Regions from separate parts of the Massilia sp. LC238 genome, predicted to be linked through region 2. Evidence: predicted binding sites of a transcription regulator. Region 2 holds the regulator's gene; each other region holds the start of a gene.
What was found. The regulator LexA, encoded in region 2, represses DNA repair genes until DNA is damaged. The targets are predictions, from matches to a motif close to ACTGTATNNNNATACAGT.
Positions count from the first base shown of each region.

Region 1: a site for LexA is predicted at 3,702-3,719, ahead of imuA (translesion DNA synthesis-associated protein ImuA). Genes of this name have one in related genera too.
Region 3: a site for LexA is predicted at 1,139-1,156, ahead of recA (recombinase RecA). Genes of this name have one in related genera too.

Region 1 covers NZ_JNNN01000037.1:117,516-123,024, forward strand. The annotation lists gene FG94_RS09340 (Eco57I restriction-modification methylase domain-containing protein) at 540-1,946, opposite strand; gene FG94_RS25960 (competence protein CoiA family protein) at 2,105-3,577, opposite strand; gene imuA (translesion DNA synthesis-associated protein ImuA) at 3,734-4,435, shown strand; gene FG94_RS09350 (DNA polymerase Y family protein) at 4,368-5,509, shown strand, end outside.
Region 2 covers NZ_JNNN01000008.1:596-6,104, forward strand. The annotation lists gene FG94_RS02245 (tetratricopeptide repeat protein) at 1-594, shown strand, start outside; gene lexA (transcriptional repressor LexA) at 631-1,263, opposite strand; gene rpsF (30S ribosomal protein S6) at 1,537-1,923, shown strand; gene priB (primosomal replication protein N) at 1,951-2,241, shown strand; gene rpsR (30S ribosomal protein S18) at 2,284-2,574, shown strand; gene rplI (50S ribosomal protein L9) at 2,612-3,064, shown strand; gene FG94_RS02275 (replicative DNA helicase) at 3,171-4,556, shown strand; gene FG94_RS02280 (DUF47 domain-containing protein) at 4,644-5,270, shown strand; gene FG94_RS02285 (inorganic phosphate transporter) at 5,304-5,509, shown strand, end outside.
Region 3 covers NZ_JNNN01000053.1:184,737-190,245, forward strand. The annotation lists gene recA (recombinase RecA) at 1-1,032, opposite strand, end outside; gene FG94_RS15165 (response regulator transcription factor) at 1,270-1,971, shown strand; gene FG94_RS15170 (sensor histidine kinase) at 1,968-3,551, shown strand; gene FG94_RS15175 (DUF4212 domain-containing protein) at 3,541-3,846, shown strand; gene FG94_RS15180 (sodium:solute symporter family protein) at 3,843-5,509, shown strand, end outside.

The DNA of each region.
Region 1 (5,509 bases), on a different contig from region 2:
CCTTCACAAAAAAGTCGATGGCTGGCCGGAACCGTGATCGCGATCGTGGGCTTCGGTGCCGGATACTACTTTGCGACTCAGCGTCCACTTATCAGCCAGATCGATGAGATCGCTGGCGCTCGGAGTAGCCGACCGGTGAACATGCCTACGACTGGCGTGATAGCCATGCTCCAGACTCCCCCAGGTACAGTAGTTGCGCCTTTAAAATTGAACGGGTCGTCTGATACGGATTGCCTGTTTGAGCTGCGTCCTTTGGAGGGGAGTAGCGCCTCGTTGTTGCGCGCCTTCGTGCGGAGCCGTGAAGTCCTCGAAACCGGCATTCCCTTAGGCAAGTACACAGGCACGATTAAGTGCGGCTCGTCATGGTATGGCCCCGCAGAATTTGGGCCGCACGCATCGCTGGACAGGATCACCGCGCCGCTCGAGTTTACCCGTGCTGCGAATGGACAGCTTCAGGGGATGGTAATCGACCTGACACGCCGGGTCGGTGGGAACCTCCCCACCATCCGTTTCTGATGATCCGCGCTGCCTTGCACTTACTAACGCAGATCGACCGGCATTTTGCGCAGCAGGGTCGTGCACAACGAGTAATAGCCATCTTCTAAGCGCGGCGCATGATCGCGCATCCATTCTGCCGCCACTTCGCTCTGTAGAGCACGCTCGACCAGCTTGAGGCTTGCCGGGCCGCTACTCACGATCGATAGATTATGGTTCAGGGGCAACACGCCGGCCGGGAGCCGCACGGCCTTTGGAGTCTTCGCGATCCTGGGTACCAGCAATGAAGGCTGCGACAGGTCGAAATTATGGAAGCGCTCTGGCGGTGCCCATTTGCCTGACTGCAGGATGCGAAACCCTCTCTTCGACATTCGATGCATCTGGCTTTGCAGATGCTCCACGATCGCATCGCATGGCCGTTCCTTCGGCATGGTCCGGATTGCGAAGCGCCGTGGTACGCCCAAGACGGAGTCCCGGACATCGTCGGTGTCCACTGCCGGCACAAGGAACTGGTGAGGAATTCCGCTGGCGCGCACCTGGTCCTCCGTAAGAGTCCAGATGCCTTGGGCATCAAGCCATGGGGCGATGGTCACTTTCGCTATGGAGTCGAGGGTAGGGTACGCTTCATACTTGGCCGGGTCGATACCAGGGTAGATTGCAGCTTTCGTGATCGGCTGGCCGGTCGCCCCAAGGACGCACAGCACAGGATGGACCCGCGCCGGCGTTCCAGCACGCCGCTGCTTCGGCCTGTAGAAAACCGATTCTGCCTCCAATCGCTCTATGTGCTCGATGGCCAGGCGCGAGCCCAACGCTTCGCGTAGCGCCGCGGCTCCTGCATTGCCAAGCCATCGGTCGCTCACAATGAAGCCCATCTGGCCACCCGGCCGCAGCACCTTCGAGCAGCGGTCCAGAAAGCTGAACATCAGGTCGGGGAATGCGTACTTGGGCACGACCTGGCTGTATTCGTGGCGTAGCAAGGCGGGGACCGAAACCATGCGAAGGTAAGGGGGGTTCCCGATCACGGCGTCCAGGCATGGTGCGCTTGGCCCTTCTGTGAGGAAGTCCTGATTCAAGACGATCTTGCTCGCGATGTCTCGTGCCTGCGCAGCGGATCGGCCAAACGAGATTAGAACGGCCGCCACGCGCGTGCGCGCTTGCGCAGCAGCGACCGGGTGGATCTCCCAGCCTCGGATCAACGTAGGCAGCTTGTCGTCGTCCACGCTGCGGGTGCTGAGCAGCTTGCTCAAGGCGCGGACCAGGAACTGGCCATCGCCGGCGCTGCAGTCGGCCAAGCTCGCATCGCCGTTTGGCCATTTGATTCGCGCGAGCAGCTGGTCGACGGCCGGCTCGGACGTATAGATTGCGGTGGCCGCGTGCAGCTCGTCGATGGCCTGGGCGCGCAGGGCGTCTGCCGAATCGTCAGCGAAGAGGGAATGCGTGGTGTTCTGCATTGGACTGTCTTTTCTGTTTTGAGCCAGACCCACCGGGTAGCCGGATCACAACCGGCTTTAGCTCATCAACAGCTATCCTCGCACCCGAACACCGAAGTGCAAGTTAGTTTTCCACGATAGCCCGCACATCGAGGGCGTCCGAACGCATGCCTTGCAAGCTAAGCGAGCAGCCGCTTTGTGGGAGGCTGCAACGGACAAGAGGCGACGTTGGCGCTGGCGAGAATAGCCAGAAACGTGTTCGGTGAGATTCCGTGCCGCTGGGCCAGGGTGCGCGCCGCGTCATCGGGCTGGCCATTGCTGCTATGCTCTGCGCGCAAGCGCTTAAACAGCTCCATAAGGATGCCGGTAGTGAGGTTGGCGCCGACGAGACCGTCTGCCTCAATCAGGTGTTGAAGCGAGCAAGCCAAGACACGAGGGGCCCAGAACCATCCACCGACCCCGGCGACTTCGGCCTCAAGCCAGGGCGCTACATCGCGGATGACTTGAAAGTACGGCCCGCCTTTGTGGCGCACGAATCCGGACTTCTCGAGGAATTTGAAGTACGTCCAAAGTGCGACCTTCGGGGATGCTTCGAATGCGGGGGTGATGTCGTACCTATTGGCCATCCAAGACAGAATGGTCTCCAGCGAGACATCCCGCCGGCCGTGGGCAAATACCCACTTGCGGAACACGTCCGACTGCCAAACATCACGGGATACTCCAAAGGATGCATGCCCCCGAACGTCGACGTCGACTAGCGCCGGTGTCGGCCCATCAGGCAGCCTGAGCTTTGCCTTCAAATAGGCCCGTTTGGCCTGGTCGTCGGCCGCCCGAAATGCTCGGTTTGCTTGCTGCAGGCGCTGTTCGCTCCTTATCCGCTCCCGCTGGAGTCGATTGCGTCCCATCCGGTCGATCGGCGCCGAGCGCACTTGTGCTGCGTATGTTCGCGCAACCTGGGCGTCATCAGCGGCCTTCTGTCTTTCGGCTGCCTCGAGGATCCGCCGCAGCTTCTCTGCGAGGCTCACCCGTAGTTTGTCCATGCCCGGGTATGAAAGCCAGCGCACCCGTTCCGGAGAAGCCGTGACAGCAATGCGCAGCTGCTCCAGCGACGTGAAAGCATGTACGTCGTCGAGGCAGATTTCGTAGGACATCCATGAACGTGCTTCCAGATCCTGGACTTTGAGAGTGTCCACTGCATGCCGTACAAACACCTCGATCCAGTGCTTTGTTCCCGATTCGCTGGTCCCAACGGCATCGGCTCGCCGATTTTCTTGAGCGGCCTCGAGGTCAACCGCTGTGTATTGCACATGCTGAGCCTTGGCCAGCACCGCGGTGACCGAGCGCTCCCGGCCGAACGCATCGGTTGCCGACAAGGTGACATGAACCGCCGGCAGGCGGATATTTCGCTCTGTTGCAAGAATCTGCTTCGCCATCAGGTGCACAGCAGTTTCGGCGCCCGTGGCGCACGCTCTGCCGTCGTGGGCGAAGTGCCAGACGTTTTGGTCACCCTTTCTCGCCTGCAGAGGTGAGCCGCAGCCAGGGCACACGCAATCGCACGCCCGGCCGGATTGCACCTCAGCAGGGCCGACCATCTGGCCATCCTTGAGGCCGAACGGTACGCGAAGGCTCGGTGTGCTTACGGAAGCATGCATTTTGCGCGGCGCCTGCAGTTGAAATTATCGAAAGTGTACTATGAGGGGGTGGTCTCCCGGACACACTCCCTCCGTTGCGCGCTCGCAACTAAGCGACGCCTTGCCCTATCGGCTCCGTTGTTATACTGTACATTTATACAGTACACTAGCGCGCCCATGCCACACGACAACAAACCTGCTCCGGAGGATCTACACCCCTCCCTTTGGCGAGCTTCCCAGCTTGCCCGCTCGAGCACGCGGGTAGTGGACACCGGCCATCCTGTGCTCGGTCATCAACTTCCTGGTGGAGGGTGGCCAACAGCGTCTATGGTCGAGCTGTTGTGCGCGCAAAATGGAGGCGGTGAGCTTCGATTGCTCGCTCCAGTGCTCGCCGCGGCTGGTCAGCGCCGCGTCTTCATGATCCAGCCGCCACACACGCCGAACGCGCTGGCGCTTGCAGCGATGGGGCTCAACCCCTCGCAGATCGTATGGGTGCAGCCTGAGCGCACTGGCGACGCCCTGTGGGCGGCTGAGCAAACGCTCAAGGCCGCCGGCGCTGCCGTGGTCATGCTTTGGGCGACACACGCCCGTAGCGACAGCCTAAGGCGCCTCAATTTGGCTGCGGCTGAGACCGCTGGCCTTTTCTTTTTATTCCGGCCCTTGGCTGCCGCGCAGGACCCATCACCATCGCCCCTCCGATTGGCCATACGGCCAGCCGCAAACGGCATTTCGGTCGAGTTCCTCAAGCGCAAGGGGCCAGTTAAAGAAGCAGGCATATTTTTGCCGCTATCGCCATTGTTCAATCAACGTCATGCGTCTGTGGATCGGCATTCACCTGCCCCAATTACAGATCGAGGTCTTCGAGCCTTGGTCGAGTGACAGGGTAAGCGTCGTGCTGGAGCACGAAAAGGTTACCTCAATGTCGACCGCCGCACGCGCAGCAGGGGTGAGACCTGGCATGCGCCGCGGCGGCGTTCTCATGCTTGAGCCCGACGCGCGGATCCACGAACGTTCGGCCACGATGGAAGAGGCGGCGCTACTGGCGACAGCGATGGCGCTGCTGCACTACACGCCGCAGGTAGCGCAGGCAGAAGAATCGGTCATTCTCCTGGATGTCGGGGCGTCGCTTACGCTTTTCGGGGGGCCACGCGCCATCTGCAGGCGCGTGCGCGCCGACTTGCGAGCACTCGGGCTCACTGGACGACTTAGCTGCGCACCGACTGCGCGGGGTGCGTGGATGCTGGCCAGGGCGGGCGGAAAGCGAGTCCTTCGGCAGGACACAATGACCCGAAGTCTCGACGCCTTGCCCGCCCTCGTCGTGCCGGCGGCACGCCCATATTCAGGCTGGCTTGAGGGAATCGGATGCCAGACGGTAGCCGAGCTGCGTCGCTTACCGCGGCCCGGACTGCAGCGCCGCTGCGGCAGGCAGCTGCTCGACACCCTCGACAGCGCGTGGGGCACAGCGCCAGAAGTCTTCGAGTGGGTTGAGGCGCCGGAAAAGTTTGAAGCCAAGATCGAACTATTCGATCGGATCGAGAACGCCGAACTGCTGCTGGCCGGCGCTCAACGGCTGATCCTCCAGCTTGTCGGATGGCTCGCGGCGAAGTTGCTTGCAGTCGAGCGCATCACGCTTTTTCTCGAGCATGAAAGAGGTCGGGATCGCAAGCCACCTACGGCCCTGGAGATCGTGCTGGCAGCCCCGGTGTGGGATGGAGATCATATTGTCCGACTCCTGAAAGAACGGCTCGCGAAGACGGAACTGGAAAACTTCGTCATAGGGCTGGCGCTAGAAGCCGTTCAGGTGCGGCCACTGGAGCCGCCGTCCAATGACCTGTTCCCAGAGCCCGGTGGAAGCCAGGAAGACCAGCTGCGCGTCATGGAGCTTCTCGTGAGCCGCCTGGGCGCCGACCGCGTACGGCAATCCAAGCCGGTAGCCGACTATCGTCCCGAAGT
Region 2 (5,509 bases):
AATCCGGCCGCGCAGCAGGCGCTGGGCCAGATGTATTTCTACGGCGAAGCAGGGGAGGTCGACGAAGCCAGGGCCGTCGATCTGTTCAAGAGATCCGCCGCCAAGGGTAACAAGGTCGCGATCGACTCGCTCGAACTGATCGAGCAGCGCGTCAAGCGCCGCAAGGACATCGATTACTGGATCAAGGGCTACGACGGCGAGGACCTGAAGTCGGGCGAGTTCCGCTGCACCGCGCCGCGTATTCCCGCGATGTCGAAGGTCAATGCCGACATCGATCGTATCAGCGCGGCCGTGCAGACGTGGCAGGAGTGCTACAACAAGTACGTCACCAACCTGAACGCGTCGCTGCCGCTGACCAAGCGCGTCCCGAGCGACATCCAGAAGCTGATGAACAAGGAGGAGATGGAGAAATCGAATGCTTACCTGGCCCAGCTGCAGGAAAACCTGACCGAGGAAGCGAAGGTGGGTTCGAAGCTGGTGCTGGCGGACTACGCCGCATGGCGCTCGGCGACCGATGCCTATGTGACCGAGCACAACCAGATGGTGAAATCCGCCAAGAAGGATTCCCACTGGGCGGACAAGAAAATTCAATAAGCCGCCGGGCAAGCCGGCAGCTTGGTGGGCGCAGGCTTAGTGCCAGCTGCGCATCAGGCCGACGGCCAGGCCCTCCAGCGCGAACTCGTCTTCCGGGTTCACCTGGATCACCTTGAAGTCCGGATTCTCCGGCAGCAGCTCGACCAGGTTGCCGGTCTTGCGGTAGCGCTTGACCGTGACTTCTTCGCCGAGGCGGGCCACCACGATCTGGCCGTTCTTGGCGCTGTCGATCTTCTTGACGGCCAGGAAGTCGCCGTCGCAGATGCCGGCATCGCGCATCGACCAGCCCTTGACCTTCAGCAGGAAGTCGGGGCGCGCCGAGAACATGGCGGCGTCGACGGAGTAGGTGGCTTCGACGTGTTCCTGGGCCAGGATCGGCGAACCGGCGGCCACGCGGCCGACCAGCGGCAGCGACATCATGAGGGCGGCAGGCACCATCGGGACCTGTTCGACGGACGCGCCGACCAGGCGGATGCCGCGCGAGGTGCCCGGCGAAATCTCGATGGCGCCCTTGCGCGCCAGGGCCTGCAGGTGTTCTTCGGCCGCGTTGGCCGACTTGAAACCCAGCTCGGCCGCGATTTCGGCGCGGGTCGGCGGGAAGCCGGTGTTTTCGATCGCTTCCTTGATCAGGTTAAGGATCTGTTCTTGCCTTGCAGTGAGCTTGAGCATGGGTGTTGTACGGCATTAGTTGTAAGAGCAGACTGTATTTTTGTACAGTATTCTGATATGCGCAAGGGCAAACACAGGAAAACTGTAAAAAATTTGTGCAGTGCGTCCGTATTCGTGGCGCCGATGCCTGCTTTTCGCCGCCATCTGCCGGGCTGGGCCATGCCATGGATTCCCATCCGCCGGTTTTTCAGGCTATAATCGAAGGCTTTCCCTTCCCACACTCGTCTTGACGCCGAGGTGGGCATTTGTTTAAACGTCCTCAAGGAGTGTTGCATGCGTCATTATGAAATCGTTTTTATCGTCCACCCGGACCAGAGCGAACAAGTTCCGGCGATGATCGAGCGTTACAAGACCACGGTGACCAGCCGTGGCGGTAACATCCATCGCGTGGAAGACTGGGGCCGTCGCCAGATGGCTTACCAGATCCAGAAGCTGCCGAAGGCTCACTACATCTGCATGAACATCGAGTGCGACAACGAGACCCTGGTCGAGCTGGAAACCGCATTCAAGTTCAACGATGCCGTCCTGCGTCACCTGACCGTCAAGATGAAGAAGGCCGAAACCGCACCGTCGCCGATGATGAAGTCGGTCCAGCGCGAAGACGCAGCCAAGAGCCACCGCGCAGAAGCAGCAGCCGCTGCTCCGGCCGCCGCTGCCTAAGTTTTTCTCGGGAATTCGTAGAACGCAGTGAACCGGTTCCAGCTCATCGCGACCATCGCGGAGCGAGACGTACTGCGTTTCACCCCGGCCGGCGTCCCCATCGTGGGCGCGATCCTGATGCACGATTCGCAGCAGGTCGAGGCCGGAGTGACAAGGCAGGTCGCGTTTGAAATCCCTGCGCTCGGCGCGGGCGAGATTTCAGGCAGGCTGGAAAGCGCCGAACTCGGTGCCGCCTACCGCTTCGAAGGATTCCTCGCAAGGAAAAACCGCAACAGCAAAGCCTTGGTGTTTCACATCATTGATTTCAGTGCCGCGTAACCGTACTCGGCCTATTTAGATTACAGATACAGGAGCCTCAAAATGGCATTCGGTAAAAAGTTCGACAAAAACAAAGCTAAAGAAAAAATGAAGCGCAAGCAGCAGAACCCGCTGTTCAAGCGCAAGAAGTTCTGCCGCTTCACCGCCGCAGGCGTGGAACAGGTGGACTACAAGGACGTCGACACCCTGAAGGACTTCGTCCAGGAAAACGGCAAGATCATGCCGGCACGTCTGACCGGTACCAAGGCGCACTACCAGCGCCAGGTCGACACCGCCATCAAGCGCGCACGCTACCTCGCGCTGCTGCCGTACACCGACCTGCACAACGCTTAAATCGCGGCACGTCAGCTAGATATCCTGGAGAAAAAATATGCAAGTTATTCTGCTCGAAAAAGTCGTCAACGTCGGTAACCTGGGCGACGTCGTCAAAGTCAAGGACGGTTACGCACGTAACTTCCTGATCCCGCAAAAAATGGCACGCCGCGCCACCCAGGCCGCCGTGGCCGAGTTCGAAACCAAGCGCGCCGAACTGGAAAAAGCAGCAGCTGAAAAGCTGTCGGCAGCCCAGGCGCAAGGCGACAAGCTGAGCGGCATGACCGTCACCATCGCCCAGAAGGCGGGCGTGGACGGCCGTCTGTTCGGTTCGGTCACCAACTTCGACATCGCCGAAGCCCTGAGCAAGCAAGGTTTCCCGGTCGAGAAGTCGCAGGTTCGCATGCCGACCGGTCCGCTGAAGACCACCGGCGAATTCCCGGTCTCCGTCGCGCTGCACACCGACGTGGTTTCGGAAATCACCATCTCGGTGGTTGGCGAAGCTGCCTAAGCTGCTGTTGTATAAATGAAAAAAGCCGGGTTCTCCCGGCTTTTTTTATTCCTGGAAACTCGCCAATTATTTCAGCCGTGTGACCGGAAACGGTATAATGCCCGCCATGAATTCCCCATCCGATCCGCAAGTCGATTCCCTGCGCATCCCGCCGCATTCCATCGAAGCAGAACAGTCCGTCATCGGCGGCCTGCTGCGCGATAACGCCGCCTGGGACCGCATTGCCGACTTCATGCACGCAGAGGATTTCTACCGCTACGACCACCGCATCATCTTCGAACAGATGATCCGCCTGATCAACGCCGGCAAGCCGGCGGACGTGATCACGGTCTACGAAGCCTGCAACATGCTGGGCAAGGCCGAGGAGGTGGGCGGCCTGCAGTACCTGAACGCGATGGCGCAGAACACGCCGTCGGCGGCCAACATCCGCCGCTACGCCGAGATCGTGCGCGACCGCGGCATCCTGCGCAACCTGATCACCGTCGCCGACGAAATCTCGGGCAACGCCTTCAACCCGCAGGGCAAGGAAGTCAAGCAGATGCTTGACGAGGCCGAATCAAAGATCTTCGCCATCGCCGAAACCGGCGCCCGCGGCCAGCAGGGCTGGAACCCGATCCAGCCGCTGCTCACGCAAGTGGTCGAGCGCATCGACGAGCTGTACTCGCGCGAGAACCAGGGCGAGATCACCGGCGTGCCGACCGGCTTCATCGACCTCGACCGCATGACCTCCGGCCTGCAGCCGGGCGACCTGATCATCGTCGCCGGCCGTCCCTCGATGGGCAAGACCGCGTTCTCGGTCAACATCGGCGAGAACGTCGCGATCGAAGCCGGCCTGCCGGTAGCTGTTTTCTCCATGGAAATGGGCGGCGCCCAGCTGGCCATGCGTATGCTCGGCTCGGTGGGCCAGCTCGACCAGCACCGCCTGCGTACCGGCCGCCTGAACGACGAAGACTGGCCGCGCCTGACGCACGCCATTCAAAAGATGAACGACGCCCAGCTCTACATCGACGAGACGCCGGCGCTGAACCCGATCGAGATGCGCGCACGGGCACGACGCCTGGCGCGCCAGTGCGGCAAGCTGGGCCTGATCATCGTCGACTACCTGCAGCTGATGCAGGGCAGCCAGCCGGGCGACAACCGCGCGGCCGAGATCTCCGAGATCTCGCGAAGCCTGAAAGGCCTGGCGAAAGAGCTGCATTGCCCCGTCATCGCACTGTCCCAGCTGAACCGTTCGCTGGAACAGCGACCCAATAAACGACCCGTCATGTCCGACCTGCGCGAATCGGGCGCTATCGAACAGGACGCCGACGTTATCATCTTCCTGTATCGCGACGAGGTCTACAATCCCGACTCGCCCGATAAGGGAACCGCCGAGATCATCATCGGTAAGCAGCGTAATGGCCCGATCGGGGCGATTCGCCTTACCTGGATCGGCTCCTACACCAAGTTCGGCAACTACAGCGGCAACCTGAGCATCTATCAGGGCGATTAAGAAGCAATAAGCCGCGATTTACCACCTCGCCGCTGCCAGCCGTGGCAGCGGTCTCGAAGTCCCAAGAGATTCACAACGGAGAATAATATGTTTGGACGCCTGATGCCCCAGGAGGGCAAGTTTTTTGACCTGTTCAACCAGCACGCCGCCCTGTGCGTGAAGGGCGCGCAGGAAATGGTTGGCCTGATGACCAACTTCGACGACCTGGAAAACCGCACCCACGCCGTCGAAAGCATCGAAAAACAAGCAGACAAGATCACCTACGAATGCGTCGACCTGCTGCACAAGACCTTCATCACCCCGCTCGACCGCGATGACATCCACAAGCTGATCACCAGCATGGACGACATCCTCGACATGATGGAAGACGCGGCCCAGACGGTTTCGCTGTACGACCTGCACGCCGTGACCCCGGAAGCCGCGCGCCTGGCCGAACTGTGCCTGGCTGCCTGCAAGAAGGTGCAGGAAGCCGTCTCCCTGCTGCACGACATGGGCAACGCCCAGAAGATCGTCGCCATCTGCGAAGAGATCGACCGCTTCGAATCGGACGCCGACCACGTGATGCGCGCCGCCATGTCCAAGCTGTTCCGCGACGAGCCGGACGTGCGCAACCTGATCAAGATGAAGGCGATCTACGAGATCCTCGAAACCGTCACCGACCGCTGCGAAGACGTGGCGAACATCGTCGAAGGCATCATCGTCGAGAACGCGTAACGTGCACAGCGCACACGCACAACAAGAATAAACATGGAAACTATTAACATCAGCATTTACGTGCTGGGCTTCCTGGTGCTGCTGGCACTGGTGTTCGACTTCATGAACGGCTTCCACGACTCGGCGAACTCGATCGCCACCGTGGTGTCGACCGGCGTGCTGAAACCCCAGCACGCGGTGGCGATGGCCGCCTTCTTCAACTTCATCGCGATCTTCGTGGTCAACATGAAGGTGGCGCA
Region 3 (5,509 bases), on a different contig from region 2:
CAGGACCGGCGGCAGCTCGCGCACGCCCAGCGCAGCACGGACCTTGTTCTCGATTTCGCGTGCCAGTGCCGGACGATCTTTCAGGAACTGACGGGCGTTGTCCTTGCCCTGGCCGATGCGTTCGCCGTTATAGCTGTACCACGAACCCGACTTCTCGACGATCTTGTTGTCGGCGCCCAGGTCCAGGATTTCGCCTTCGCGCGAGGTGCCTTCTCCGTACAGGATATCGAAGTGGGCTTCCTTAAACGGCGGCGCGATCTTGTTCTTGACGACCTTGACCTTGGTTTCGTTACCGATCACTTCGTCACCCGACTTGATCGAACCGGTACGGCGGATGTCCATACGTACGGAGGCGTAGAACTTCAGCGCGTTACCGCCGGTGGTGGTTTCCGGGCTGCCGAACATCACGCCGATCTTCATACGGATCTGGTTGATGAAGATGACCAGGGTATTGGTACGGTTGATCGAGCCGGTCAGCTTGCGCAGCGCCTGCGACATCAGTCGCGCCTGCAGGCCCGGCAGCGAGTCGCCCATGTCGCCTTCGATTTCGGCGCGCGGGGTCAGTGCCGCCACCGAGTCGATGACCACGAGGTCGACCGAGCCCGAACGCACCAGCGCGTCGGTGATTTCGAGGGCTTGCTCGCCGGTGTCCGGCTGCGAGATCAGCAGCTCGCCCAGGTTGATGCCCAGTTTCTGCGCGTAGGTCACGTCGAGCGCGTGCTCGGCGTCGATGAAGGCGCAGGTGCCGCCCAGTTTCTGCATCTGGGCGATGGTCTGCAGCGTCAGGGTGGTTTTACCCGACGATTCCGGACCGTAGATCTCGACGATACGGCCGCGCGGCAGGCCACCGACGCCCAGCGCGATGTCCAGGCCCAGCGAGCCGGTGGAAACAGTCTGGACTTCCTCGACCGGTGCGCTGGTGTCCATGCGCATCACCGAGCCCTTGCCGAACTGCTTTTCAATTTGCGCCAGGGCGGCGGCCAGCGCCTTGCCCTTTTCAGCGGCGTTTACTGCGGTTTTTTTGTCGTCCATGGTGTACTTTCAGCTGTGGAGTAGGCAAGGTAGGGGCGCTACCACGCAAATCAAGGTCACTACTGTATAAAAACTCAGTGGTTTGAACAAGCGAAATCAAGCCACTACTGTATATAAATCCAGTGGTTTAGGCAAGCGAAAAAAGTCGCCGTGTTGTTATCCGTAAGACTCGCATTGTTGCGATAAATCAAACACAATAGGGCCTGTCAAAGGTCTAACGAATACTGAGGTAGCCCCATGCGAATTCTGCTCGCCGAAGATGATAGCGTACTTGCCGATGGGCTAACGCGTTCCCTGCGCCAGTCCGGCTATGCCATCGATTGCGTCAAGAACGGCCAGGATGCCGATACGGCATTGTCCACCCAGGAGTTCGACCTCCTGATCCTCGACCTCGGCCTGCCCAAGCTGTCCGGCCTGGAAGTGCTGCGCCGCCTGCGCGCGCGTTCCTCGCTGCTGCCGGTGCTGATCCTCACCGCCGCCGACTCGGTCGAGCAGCGCGTCGAGGGTCTCGACCTCGGCGCCGACGACTACATGGCCAAGCCTTTCGCCCTGTCCGAGCTGGAGGCGCGGGTGCGCGCCCTCCCCCGCCGCGGCGCCGGCGGCGGCCCCGCCGTGGTGCGCCACGGCCCGCTGGTGTACGACCAGGTCGGCCGCAGCGCCTACATCAACGACCAGATGCTCGACCTGTCGGCGCGCGAGCTCGGCCTGCTGGAAGTGCTGCTGGCGCGCACCGGGCGCCTGGTCTCCAAGGAGCAGCTGGTCGACCACCTGTGCGAATGGGGCGAGGAAGTCTCGAACAACGCCATCGAGGTCTACGTGCACCGCCTGCGCAAGAAAATCGAGGTCGGCGGCGTGCGCATCGCCACCGTGCGCGGCCTTGGCTACTGCCTCGAGAAATACTCAGACGCCCCGCGCGCCCCGGTCCAAGAGAACAAGTGAACGAGCACGAACGCGGCCTTGCCGACAAGCCGCCAAGCGCGGGGCAGGACCCGTTCGCGCCCTTCCAGGCGGGCCAGTACCAGCCCTGGATCCCACCCAATCCCGAGCCCGACGAGAACATCCGCCATTCGCTGTTCGGCGAGATCCTCGACTGGATGCTGGCCCCGCTGCTGCTGTTGTGGCCGATGAGCATCGCGATCACCTACCTGGTGGCCAAGTCGATCGCCAACCAGCCTTTCGACGACGCGCTGGAAGACCGCGTCACCGTGCTGTCGCAGCAGATCCGCACGGTGGCCGGCCGGCCCGAGGTGCAGCTGCCCGGCAGCGCGACCGACGTGCTGCGCGCCGACGACGTCGACAGCGTCTACTTCCAGATCAGCGGGCCGGACGGCGCCCACCTCGACGGCGACCGCGACCTGCCGCGCCCGCGCAAGGGCATGCTCGAGGAAGGCGCCCATGGCGGCGCCGTGCTCTTCCGCAATGACAACATCCACGGCACGCCGGTACGCGTCGCCTACTCCTGGGTCAACCTCGATCCGCTGCGCGCCCGTCCGGCGGGCACGCCCCCCAGCCTGGCCCTGGTGCAGGTCGCCGAAACCCTCGACAAGCGCGCCCACCTGGCCAACGAGATCATCAAGGGCGTGATCCTGCCCCAGTTCATCATCCTGCCGGTGATCCTGGCGCTGGTCTGGTTCGCGCTGTCGCGCGGCCTGTCCCCGCTGGCCGAGCTGCAGGAGCGCATCCGCGCGCGCCCGCAGGACGACCTGTCGCCGATCGACCCGCGCCAGGTGCCGGAAGAGATCTCGCCGCTGGTCGGCTCCTTCAACGACATGCTCGAGCGCCTGGCCCAGACCGTCGAGATGCAGAAGCGCTTCATCGCCGACGCCGCGCACCAGATGAAGACCCCGCTGGCCGGCATGCGCATGCAGTCCGAGCTCGCATTGCGCCAGGTCGACCCGGGCGAGATCCACCGCTCGCTCGAGCAGCTGGCCAAGAGCTCGGAATCGGCCACGCGCTTGGTCAACCAGCTGCTGGCCCTCGCCCGCGCCGAGAACCAGCCGCATGCCGGCCTCGCTTTCGAGGAAATCGACCTGGCCCAGTTGGCCCGCGCCACCGTGCAGGACTGGGTGCAGGCCTCGTTCGCGCATGGCATCGACCTCGGCTACGAATCTCCCGATGCGCCCGCGCACGAAACCCTGCATATCGCCGGCAACGCGCTGATGCTGCGCGAACTGCTGTCGAACCTGATCGACAACGCGTTGCGCTACACCCCGCAGGGGGGCAGCGTGACGGTGCGCGTGCGCCGCGACGGAGAACACGCCCTGCTCGAGGTCGAGGACACCGGTCCCGGCATCGCGCCGAGCGAGCGCGCCAACGTGTTCGAACGCTTCTACCGTATCCTCGGCAGCAACGTGCAGGGCAGCGGCCTGGGGCTGGCGATCGTGCGCGAGATCGCGCAGCAGCACGGCGCCGAGATCGACATCTTCAACAACCCGCGCAGCCACTCGTCCAAGTATCCCGGCAGCCTGTTCCGCCTGACCTTCCCGCCTCCTGTCCATGAACCCATCGATGCCGACTGATTCCCCGCCTACGCCGAGCGATCCGCACGCGCGCCTGGCCGCCGCCCGCGCCGCGCACTGGCAGGCGACACGCCGGCTGACCGCGGCGCTGCTGGTGGTGTGGCTGTGCACCGGCTTTTGCACCGTGTTCTTCGCGCGCGAGCTGTCGCGCTTCACCCTGTTCGGCTGGCCCATGTCCTTCTACATGGCGGCTCAAGGAGCGTCGCTGGTGTCGCTCGCCGTGATCGTGTTCTACGCCTGGCGCATGCGCCGGCTCGACCGCCTGTACCCGGACGCCGCGCGGGAGAGCGCATGAGCGCGAACAAGCCGCCCTACTTCCGCAAGCTGTCGCGCTACTACCTCTGGTATACCGCCTGCTTCGCCCTGTTCCTGCTGGCGCTGGCCCTGCTCGAGCAGGAAGGCATGCCGCGCCTGTGGATCGGCTACATCTTCATGTTCGCGACCATCGTCCTGTACGCCACCATCGGCGTGGTGGCGCGCACCTCGAACGTCACCGAATACTACGTGGCCGGGCGGCGGGTGCCGGCCCTGTTCAACGGCATGGCCACGGCGGCCGACTGGATCTCGGCGGCCAGCTTCATCAGCCTGGCCGGCGGCCTGTACCTGTACGGCTTCGACGGGCTGGCCTACATCATGGGCTGGACCGGCGGCTTCGTGCTGGTGGCCCTGCTCATCGCGCCCTACCTGCGCAAGTTCGGGCAATACACCATCCCCGATTTCCTGGCGGTGCGCTACGGCGGCGGCGCCGGCGGGCGCGGCGGGCCGGTGCGGGCGCTGGCGGTGGCCGCCACCATCCTGGTCTCGTTCACCTACGTGGTGGCCCAGATCTACGCGGTTGGCCTGATCGCCTCGCGCTTCACCGGCGTCGATTTCTCGGTCGGGATCTTCCTGGGCCTGGCCTCGATCCTGGTCTGCTCGTTCCTGGGCGGGATGCGCGGCATCACCTGGACCCAGGTGGCGCAGTACATCATCCTGCTGGTCGCTTTTTTGATCCCGAGCATCTGGCTGGCGGCCAAGCATGCCGACAACCCCATCCCCCAGGTGGCCTACGGCTCGCTGTTACAGAAGCTGGCGGCGCGCGAGCAGCAGCTGGAGAAGGATCCGCGCGAGGAACAGGTGCGGGCCGAGTTCCGGCGCCGTGCCGACGAATACGCGGTGCGCCTGGCCGCCCTGCCGGCCTCGTGGGAGACGGGCCAGCTGGAAGCGCAGCGCAACCTGGCCTCGGTACGCGCCAGCAATGCCTCGCTGGTCGAGGTGCGCCAGGCCGAGCGCGCCATGAACACCTATCCCGGTTCGGCCGACGAGGCGCGCGCCCTGTGGCTCGAGCAGCGCGACGCCAACCTGGCGCGCGCCCGCCCGCCGGTGCCGCACACGGTGCCCTTCCCCGGCGCCACCGAAGAGGAATCGGACAAGCGCCGCAACAACTTCCTGGCCGTGGTGTTCTGCCTGATGTTCGGCACCGCCGCCCTGCCCCACATCCTGATGCGCGCCTACACCACGCCCTCGGTGAACGAAACCCGGGTGTCGGTGTTCTGGACCCTGTTCTTCATCCTGCTGATCTACCTGACCATCCCGGCGCTGGCGGTGCTGGCCAAGTACGACATCTACACCGCGCTGGTGGGCAGCGATTTCTCGTCGCTGCCGACCTGGGTCTCGTACTGGGCCAGCGTGGACAAGGTCAGCCCCCTGCTCAGCATCGCCGACGTCAACCGCGACGGCGTGGTGCAGCTGGCCGAGATCGCGATCGACGCCGACGTGCTGGTGCTGGCGACGCCCGAGATCGGCGGCCTGCCCTACGTGATCTCGGGCCTGGTGGCGGCCGGCGGCCTGGCCGCGGCGCTGTCCACGGCCGACGGCCTGCTGCTGGCGATTTCCAACGCGCTGTCGCACGACGTGTACTACAAGATGGTCGATCCGGGCGCCTCGACCCAGAAGCGGGTGACGATCTCCAAGCTGCT